2 regions of the Comamonas aquatilis genome follow, and region 1 is predicted to be linked to the other one. Evidence: predicted binding sites of a transcription regulator. Region 1 holds the regulator's gene; the other holds the start of a gene.
The links. The regulator sigma-54, encoded in region 1, starts transcription at its own class of promoters, with help from an activator protein. The targets are predictions, from matches to a motif close to TGGCANGNAANCTGCTTT.
Positions count from the first base shown of each region.

Region 1 (4,600 bases):
GGAAGAACGCAGCGCCTGCCGATGTGGTGGTCAACCGCGTGCCCGTGGCCTTCAATGCCTCGTTTGTGCCTCAGCAAAAGCTGTACTACACCCTGGAAGGCATGAATCTGCTGGGTACGCTGCACGCCAAGGCATTCCATGCCATTCACGTAGAACGCAACCGTCTGGCTACCGATGACGCCATCTTCGAATGGGCCGGCAAGCAGGGCGTGGATGTGGCCAAGTTCAAGGAGATGTACAACTCCTTTACCGTCTCCAACCAGGTGCGCAAGGCAACCCAGCTGCAGCAGGCCTATGACGTGGAAGGCGTGCCAGCCATGGGCGTGGCCGGCAAGTACTACACGGACGGCACCAAGGCCGGCAACATGGAAAATGTGTTGCGCGTGGTCAATGCCCTGATCGTTTCCAGCCGCAAAGGCTGATACGGCGAGCGCAGCTTGTACATCCCAAAAGCCCGCCAGGTCTGCCTGAGCGGGCTTTTTCATACCCGTAGGGCGAGGTTTTGATCCGGGCCGGTGTATGTTTGCGGCGGCGCCAAAAAGGGAATGACTACAATGTATGCAAGAAACGTGCCCTCCATGACCAAACGACTTCTCTCTTTCGTGCTGGCCTCGGCTTTTGCCGTATTGGCCGGCACGGCGCATGCCGAAAAGGCCGATAGCGCCAAGCCCATGAACATCGAGGCCGATGCACTGCGCCACGACGAGCTTCAGCAGACCAGCGTTTTCACCGGCAATGTGGTGATGACCAAGGGCACCATCGTGTTGCGCGGTACGCAGCTGGATGTGCGCCAGGATGCCGAAGGCTTTCAGTACGGCGTGGTCAAGGCCGAGCCGGGCAAGCGTGCCTTCTTCCGCCAAAAACGCGACACCGAGCCCGGTCAGTCCGATGAGTTCATCGAAGGCGAGGGTGAGGTCATCGAGTACGACGGCAAGGCCGATATCGTCAAATTCATTCGCCGTGGCGAGATGCGCCGCTACCGTGGCGGTCAGCTCAGCGACCAGGTCACGGGCTCGGTCATCGTCTACAACAACATCACCGACGTCTATACCGTCGATGGTCAAAAGACCAGCGGCGGCCTGCCCAGCTCCTCCGTGGGCCAGGGCGGTCGGGTGCGCGCCATCATGGCGCCCAAGGACGGCACGCCCGGTGCCCAGCCCAAGCCGGCCCAGCCCAAGGCCGAGCCCTTGCGCCAGAGCATGACGCTGGGCGGTGAGAAAGCCAGCGACAAGGCAGGTGACAAGAAATGAGTCGTGACAGCACCCTGCGCAGCGGCGAAGCGGACAGCCGCCTGGAGGCCAGGCATCTGGCCAAGTCCTATGGCAGCCGCAAGGTGGTCAAGGACGTGTCTCTGTCCGTGCAAAAAGGCGAAGTCGTCGGCCTGTTGGGCCCCAACGGCGCGGGCAAGACCACCTCGTTTTACATGATCGTGGGTCTGGTGCGCAGTGATGGCGGCGAGATCTTCATCGACGGTCATTCCGTGGGCAATATGCCGATTCACCAGCGCTCGCGCCTGGGACTGTCCTATCTGCCGCAGGAAGCCTCGATTTTCCGCAAGCTCAGCGTGGAAGAAAACGTCCGCGCCGTGCTGGAGCTGCAAAAGGACGAGCAAGGCAAGCTGCTCTCCAAGGAAGAGATAGACAAGCGGCTGAACAATCTGCTCAAGGAATTGCGCGTGGAGCATCTGCGCCAGTCTCCTGCGCTGGCCCTGTCCGGGGGCGAACGCCGCCGGGTGGAAATCGCCCGCGCCCTGGCCACGCAGCCGCGCTTCATTTTGCTCGATGAGCCGTTTGCCGGTATCGACCCCATCGCGGTGATCGAAATCCAGCGCATCATCGGTTTCTTGAAAGAGCGCGGCATTGGCGTGCTGATTACCGACCACAACGTGCGCGAAACCCTGGGTATCTGTGACCACGCCTTCATCATCAGCGACGGCCATGTGCTGGCCGAAGGTACGCCAGAGCAGATTGTGGACAACGCCGATGTGCGCCGCGTCTACCTGGGCGAACACTTCCGCATGTGATGCGTGAGTTGACCTCCGCGCTCCCCCGTTTTCTGTGGCTGCTGTCCCTGCATCGGGGACATGCCGGGGGCGCTTGCACATCAAGGATGTTCAGTTGATGAAGCCGGGCCTGTCCTTACGCGTATCCCAGCATCTCTCGCTCACGCCGCAGCTGCAGCAGTCGATTCAGCTGCTGCAACTGTCCACGTTGGAGCTGGCGCAGGAAGTTGAACAGATGCTGGTGGACAACCCGTTTCTGGAGCGCGATGGCGACGACGCCGCCGATGTGCCGATGGATGCTCCTGCTATGGAAGCGGCTACCGCTGAATCCATGGGCACTTCAGATAACTACTCATCTGAATCTGAATATTCATCAGCGCAAACAGCTTCGGAAACCATAGCTGAGGCGCCGACCGCTGAAACTCCCGAGACGCTGGACTGGAGCGGCGACGGCGCCGACGGACAAGACGGGGAGTGGGGTGGCGAATCCAGCAGCGAATGGGATGGCCCCTCCTCGTCCGGCAGCCGCAAAAGCGATGGCGACGAGGAAACCGACGCCATCGACCTAGCACGCGAGCATGAGAGTCTGAGCGATTTTCTGCACCGCCAGGCGCTCAGCTTGCGTCTGAGTGCCGAAGACTGCGCAGCGCTGCGCTTTCTGATCGAATCGCTGAACGACGACGGTTATCTGGAAGAGCCGCTGGCAGATCTGGCCTATAGCCTGGCCTGTGACGACCTAGAAGAGCGCGAAGAGCTGGAGCAGCGCTTTGCCATGGCGCTCAAGCTGCTGCAAAGCCTGGAGCCCGTGGGCGTGGGCGCACGCGATCTGGCCGAATGCCTGCAGCTGCAGCTGCGCGATCTGATTCGTCTGGCCGAAGATGAGGGCACGACAGCAAAGCACTGGGATGTGCTGCAGCTGGCCCTGTCCATGTGCTGCCAGCCCATGGACTTGCTGGCACGACGCGATATGCGCAAGCTCTCCAGCCTATGCGGCGCGCGCGAGGAGGCTCTGCGCGAGGCCCTGGCCCTGATTGCGCGGCTGGAGCCGCGACCCGGCCGCCGCTTCGTGGATGTGGAACGCCATATCGTGGTGCCCGATGTGATCGTGCGCCCGGTGCGTGTCGGCTCGGGCCGGATGGAGTTTTCCGTTCGCCTCAACACCGAAGTCATGCCGCGGCTCAAGGTGCATGACATCTATGCCGGCGTGCTGCGCCGCCACAAGAACAGCGAAGGCCATGCGGCACTGCAGCAGCGGCTGCAGGAAGCGCGCTGGTTCATCAAGAACATCCAGCAGCGCTTTGACACCATCTTGCGGGTGTCGGAAGCGATTGTGGAGCGGCAGAAAAACTTCTTTGTGCATGGCGAGCTGGCCATGCGTCCGCTGGTGCTGCGCGATATTGCCGATGCCCTGGGCCTGCACGAATCCACCATCAGCCGCGTGACCACGGCCAAGTACATGGCCACACCCCAGGGCACGTTCGAGCTCAAGTACTTCTTCGGCTCGGGCCTGGGCACCGAGACCGGCGGCAGCGCCTCCAGCACCGCCGTGCGGGCGTTGATCAAGCAGTTTGTGGACGCGGAAGACACGAAAAAACCGCTGTCGGACGCCAAGCTGGCCGATATGCTCAAGGAGCAAGGCATTGAATGCGCCCGCCGCACCGTGGCCAAGTACCGCGAGCAGCTGAAGATCCCGACCACCACGCTGCGCAAGGCGCTGTAAGCCACGCCCAACAAAAAAAGCCGCTGATGCCATGCTCAGCGGCTTTTTAATTTGGTGCGCAAAGCGCCTCAGGGGGTATCAATCAATTCGGTATCAACCACCAGATGAACAAAGCCAGCACGCCAATCATCAGCCCGAATTTGAGCACTTTGTAGAACGTGGGGTTCCAGCTGCGGAAGGCGCGGCGGTACTTGCCGGCGTAGAAGGAAATCTTGAACAGCTTGCTGATCATGCCGCGGGGATCGCCCTCGTTGTTGGGCGAGCTGGCGGCGGCCACCACGTTCTTACCCAGCCAGTGATTGAGCCACTGGGCAAAGCCGTTGGTCATGGGGCGCTCCACATCGCAAAACAACACGATGCGATTGCCTTCCGAGCGGTTCTCTGCCCAGTGCATATAGGTCTCGTCGAAGATCACGCCTTCGCCCTCGCGCCAGCTGTAGGGTGTGCCGTCCACTTCGATCATGCAGCGGTCGTCATTGGGTGCCAGCACGGCCAAGTGGTAGCGCAGCGAACCCGCATAGGGGTCGCGGTGCAGATTGAGCTTGGCGCCGGGCGGCAGCTCGGCAAACATGGCGGCCTTCACGCTGGGAATGGATTTGACCAGCGCCGTGGTCTTGGGGCACAGCTCCATGGCCGAGGGGTGGGCATCGCCATACCACTTCAGATAAAAGCGCTTCCAGCCGGTCTTGAAGAAGGAGTTGAAGCCTGCATCGTCATTGTTGGCGGCGGCCTTGATCTGCATGTTTTTTTGCAGATTGACAGCTTCTTCGCGGATTTCGCGCCAATTGGCTTGCAGCGGCGCCAGCTCGGGGAAGGTGCTGGTGGGTAGATAGGGTGTGCGCGGCACCTTGCTGAACATCAGCATGAAGACGTTGAAG
Region 1 is NZ_CBCSIW010000021.1:52,936-57,535, reverse strand. It holds gene ACNAZA_RS18845 (thiol:disulfide interchange protein DsbA/DsbL) at 1-422, shown strand, start outside; gene lptA (lipopolysaccharide transport periplasmic protein LptA) at 579-1,250, shown strand; gene lptB (LPS export ABC transporter ATP-binding protein) at 1,247-2,023, shown strand; gene ACNAZA_RS18830 (RNA polymerase factor sigma-54) at 2,121-3,722, shown strand; gene ACNAZA_RS18825 (aspartyl/asparaginyl beta-hydroxylase domain-containing protein) at 3,805-4,600, opposite strand, start outside.

Region 2 (4,600 bases), on a different contig from region 1:
GTCAAGCTGGCTTCGGCATTCACATTCGAGGAGGTCAAGGCATGAATTCCCATCCATCCAAACAGACTGCGGCCCGCTTCATCGATGTGCAGAATGTGGAGCAAAGCTTCAAGACCGCCAAAGGAGTGTTTCTGGCCTTGCAGAACGTCAATCTGAGCATTGCCCAGGGGGAGTTCGTGAGCCTGATCGGTCACTCGGGCTGCGGCAAGTCCACCTTGCTCAATCTGATTGCCGGACTGACCACCCCCACGCAAGGCGTGCTGCTGTGCGCCAACAAGGAGATCAAAGGCCCGGGGCCTGAGCGTGCCGTGGTGTTTCAAAACCATTCGCTGCTGCCCTGGCTCACCTGCTACGGCAATGTGTACCTGGCGGTGGAGCGCGTGTTTGGCAAGAGCGAGAACAAGGCCCAGCTGGCCGAGCGTACGGCCGCCGCGCTGGCGCTGGTGGGGCTCAGCCATGCGGCCCAGAAACGGCCCGGCGAAATCTCTGGCGGCATGAAGCAGCGCGTGGGCATTGCCCGGGCGCTGTCCATGGAGCCCCAGGTCTTGCTGATGGACGAACCGTTTGGGGCGCTCGATGCGCTGACGCGTGCCAAGCTGCAGGACGAGTTGCTGGAGATCGTGGCCCGCACGCACAGTACCGTGGTCATGGTCACGCACGATGTGGATGAGGCGGTGCTGCTGTCCGACAAGATCGTGATGCTGACCAACGGGCCCGCCGCCACGATTGGCGAAGTGCTGCAGGTGGCGCTGCCGCGCCCCAGAAGCCGGGTGGAGCTGGCCGAGGACGCGAACTACCAGCTATACCGCAAGGCCGTGATCGACTTTCTCTACACCCGCCAAGGGCATGTGGAAAAAGCGGCCTGAACCCTCGGCTTCTCACGTTGCATGGCGCCTGGTGGCGCCATGTTTTTTGCACAGCAATAAAGCGGGCTTGCACAAAAGCAGTGCATGCAGGGCGAGAGGCATGCGGCCTGCAGGCTGAAAAAAGCTGGCATGGCAATTGCATATTGTTCAGCGTGGCCAAAGTGGGCCACAGGGCGAAGGTGCAAGGCTGTGCCAGAGTCCAAAGACAAAGACGTCTACGCGTTCATGCAATTCATGCAACGCGCAGACGTCTTTTTTTGTTGCCGGGCCAGCGCCCTCTTGGGGGCTGCTGCCACACGCAGTGGGCAGGCGTGGGGGGCCCTTTCTCGCAAACCCACGGGGACTCAGATGAAAAAATCCAAATTGGTCATGATTGGCAACGGAATGGCAGGCGTTCGCGCTCTGGAAGAGCTGCTGACCATTGCCCCCGATTTGTACGACATCACGGTGTTTGGCGCCGAGCCGCACCCCAACTACAACCGCATCCTACTGTCGCCGGTACTGGCTGGGGAGCAGACGCTAAGCGATATCGTGCTCAACGACTGGGCCTGGTATCAGGACAACCATATCCTGCTGCACGCCGGCTACACGGTGATGGCCGTGGACAGAGCCCGCCGCGTGGTGCATGCGGTCAATGCCGGCGGCGAGACGGTCAGTGCCGAGTACGACCGCCTGATCATGGCGACGGGCTCCAAGCCCTTCATCCTGCCCATCCCCGGCAAGGACCTGAAGGGCGTGCTGGCCTACCGCGACATTGCCGACACCGAGGCCATGATCGAAGCGGCCAAGACGCTCAAACATGCGGTGGTGATCGGCGGCGGCCTGCTGGGGCTGGAGGCCGCCAACGGCCTGATGAAGCGCGGCATGCAGGTGACGGTGGTGCATGTGGGCGACTGGCTGATGGAGCGCCAGCTCGACGAGCAGGCCGGCCGCATGCTGCAGACTTCTCTGGCCGAGCGCGGCATGCAGTTTTGCATGCAGGCGCAAACGCAGGAGCTGCTGGGTGACGCCAGCGGCCTCGTGAGCGCCGTGCGCTTCAAGGACGGCAGCGAGATCCCGGCCGAGCTGGTGGTGATGGCCGTGGGCATACGTCCAAATACCGGTCTGGCCGAGTCCATGCATCTGCATGTGAATCGCGGCATCGTGGTCAGCGACACCTTGCAGACCGTGACCGATCCGCGCATCTATGCCGTGGGCGAATGTGCGGCGCACCGTGGTGTTGCCTACGGACTGGTGGCACCGCTGTTCGAGCAGGGCAAGGTGCTGGCCAACCATCTGGCCGAGTTCGGCATCGGCCGCTATCTGGGCTCGCTGACTTCGACCAAACTCAAGGTCACCGGCATCGATCTGTTCTCGGCCGGCGACTTCCAGGGCGGCGGCGATACCGAAGAGATTCTGATGAGCGACCCCTATGCCGGGGTCTACAAAAAGCTGGTCATCAAGGAGGACAAGCTGGTCGGAGCCTGCCTCTACGGCGACACGGTGGACGGCAGCTGGTATTTCAAGCTGCTGCGCGAAGGCCGCAGCGTGGCCGATATCCGCGACAAGCTGATGTTTGGCGAGTCCAATCTCGGCGACGCCGGCCATCAGGGACAGAACAAGGCGGCGGCTCTGGCCGATGGCGACGAGGTCTGCGGCTGCAACGGCGTGACCAAGGGCGCCATCTGCAAGGCCATCAAGGACAAGGGCTTGTTCACGCTCGACGATGTGCGAAAGCACACCAAGGCCAGCGCCAGCTGTGGCTCCTGCACCGGGCTGGTGGAGCAGATCATCATGTTCACGGCCGGCGGCGATTACTCGGCTTCGCCCAAGACCAAGGCCATGTGCGGCTGTACCGACCACGGCCACCAGGCCGTGCGCGATGCGATCCGCGAGCACAAGCTGTTGAGCACCGATGCCGTGTTCCACTTCATGGAGTGGCGCACGCCCAATGGCTGCGCTTCCTGCCGTCCGGCCGTCAACTACTACCTGGTCAGCACCTGGCCCAAGGAGGCCAAGGACGATCCGCAAAGCCGCTTCATCAACGAGCGCAGCCACGCCAACATCCAGAAAGACGGCACCTACAGCGTGATCCCGCGTATGTGGGGCGGTGAGACCACGGCCTCCGAGCTGCGCCGCATTGCCGATGTGGTGGACAAGTACCAGATCCCCACCGTCAAGGTGACGGGCGGCCAGCGCATCGACCTGCTGGGCGTGAAGAAGGAAGACCTGCAAGGCGTGTGGAACGACATAGGCATGCCCTGCGGCCACGCCTACGCCAAGGCCTTGCGCACGGTCAAGACCTGTGTGGGCAGCGAATGGTGCCGCATGGGCACGCAGGACAGCACGCAGATGGGCAAGGATCTGGAACGGGCCATGTGGCGCATGTATGCGCCGCACAAGGTGAAGTTCGCCGTCAGCGGCTGCCCGCGCAACTGTGCGGAGTCCGGCATCAAGGACGTGGGAATCATAGGCGTGGACTCGGGCTGGGAGATGTATATCGCCGGCAACGGCGGCATCAAGACCGAGGTGGCGCATTTCTTCACCAAGCTCAAGACCGCAGAGGAAGTGCTGGAGTACACGGGCGCCTTCATGCAGCTGTACCGCCTGGAAGGCTGGTATCTGGAGCGCACCGTGCATTACGTCAACCGTGTCGGGCTAGACCATGTGAAGCGCCGCATTCTTGAAGATGAGCCAGGCCGCAAGGCGCTGTGGGAGCAGCTGCAGTTTGCGCTGCAAGGCGAGCCCGACCCCTGGTTCGAAACCGACAAGGCGGCCGTGGATACGCGCCAGTTCCAGGCCCTGCCTGCGATGCAAACCCAAAGCACTGGCGTCAGCGCCTGATCAAAGCACCGAGGAGCCAGAAATGAGCGAATGGATTTCTATCTGCACGATTGACGACATCCCCGTGCTGGGCGCACGCCGTGTGGCGCGGGCCAAAGGCCTGGATGTTGCCGTGTTTCGCAATAGCGAAGACGAGGTGTTTGCGCTGCTGGACAGCTGTCCGCACAAGGGCGGGCCTTTGTCGCAAGGCATTGTGTTTGGCCGCAGCGTGGCCTGCCCGCTGCACAACTGGACGATTGCCTTGAGCACCGGCCAGGCGGCTGCGCCCGATGAAGGCTGCACGCCTTATTTCAGCGTGCGTGTGCAGGACGGCGAGGTGCAGCTGTGCGCCGAAGAACTGGCCAGCCGTGCGCTGGAGCAGACGCGGCCGCATGCAGGGCCCGCACATTGCGCTGGCAAGTCTGGCTGCGCCACGGCCTAGTGTTTTGATTGCTATGAATTGAATAGCTGCATGCGCTTTTTTGGAATGCGCTACAGCACGATTTCACTGAAAGTCTGCCATGCGTGAGACCAAGTCCACCTGTCCCTACTGCGGCGTCGGCTGCGGCGTGGTTATCGAGTCCGAAGGGCGCAGCATTGTCGGCGTGCGCGGCGACCAGGACCATCCTGCCAACCAGGGGCGTTTGTGCAGCAAGGGCAGCAGTCTGCATCTGACCGCAGCACCGGAGCTGGCGCAGCAGGCCCGCTTGCTGCAGCCCATGCGCAGGCTGCAGCGCAGCGCTGCGCCGGAGGCGGTGAGCTGGGATGCAGCCCTGGACGACGTGGCCGCGCGCATTGCCAACATCCATGCCGACCATGGGCCCGATGCGCTGGGTTTTTACCTCAGCGGTCAGTTGCTGACCGAGGACTATTACGTCTTCAACAAGCTGGTCAAAGGGCTGCTGGGCACCAACAACCTCGATACCAATTCG
Region 2 is NZ_CBCSIW010000001.1:129,379-133,978, forward strand. It holds gene ntrB (nitrate ABC transporter permease) at 1-45, shown strand, start outside; gene ACNAZA_RS00545 (ABC transporter ATP-binding protein) at 42-866, shown strand; gene nirB (nitrite reductase large subunit NirB) at 1,215-3,689, shown strand; gene nirD (nitrite reductase small subunit NirD) at 3,712-4,110, shown strand; gene ACNAZA_RS00560 (nitrate reductase) at 4,190-4,600, shown strand, end outside.
Region 2: nirB (nitrite reductase large subunit NirB) is a predicted target of sigma-54. The motif match lies at 992-1,009, and genes of this name have one in related genera.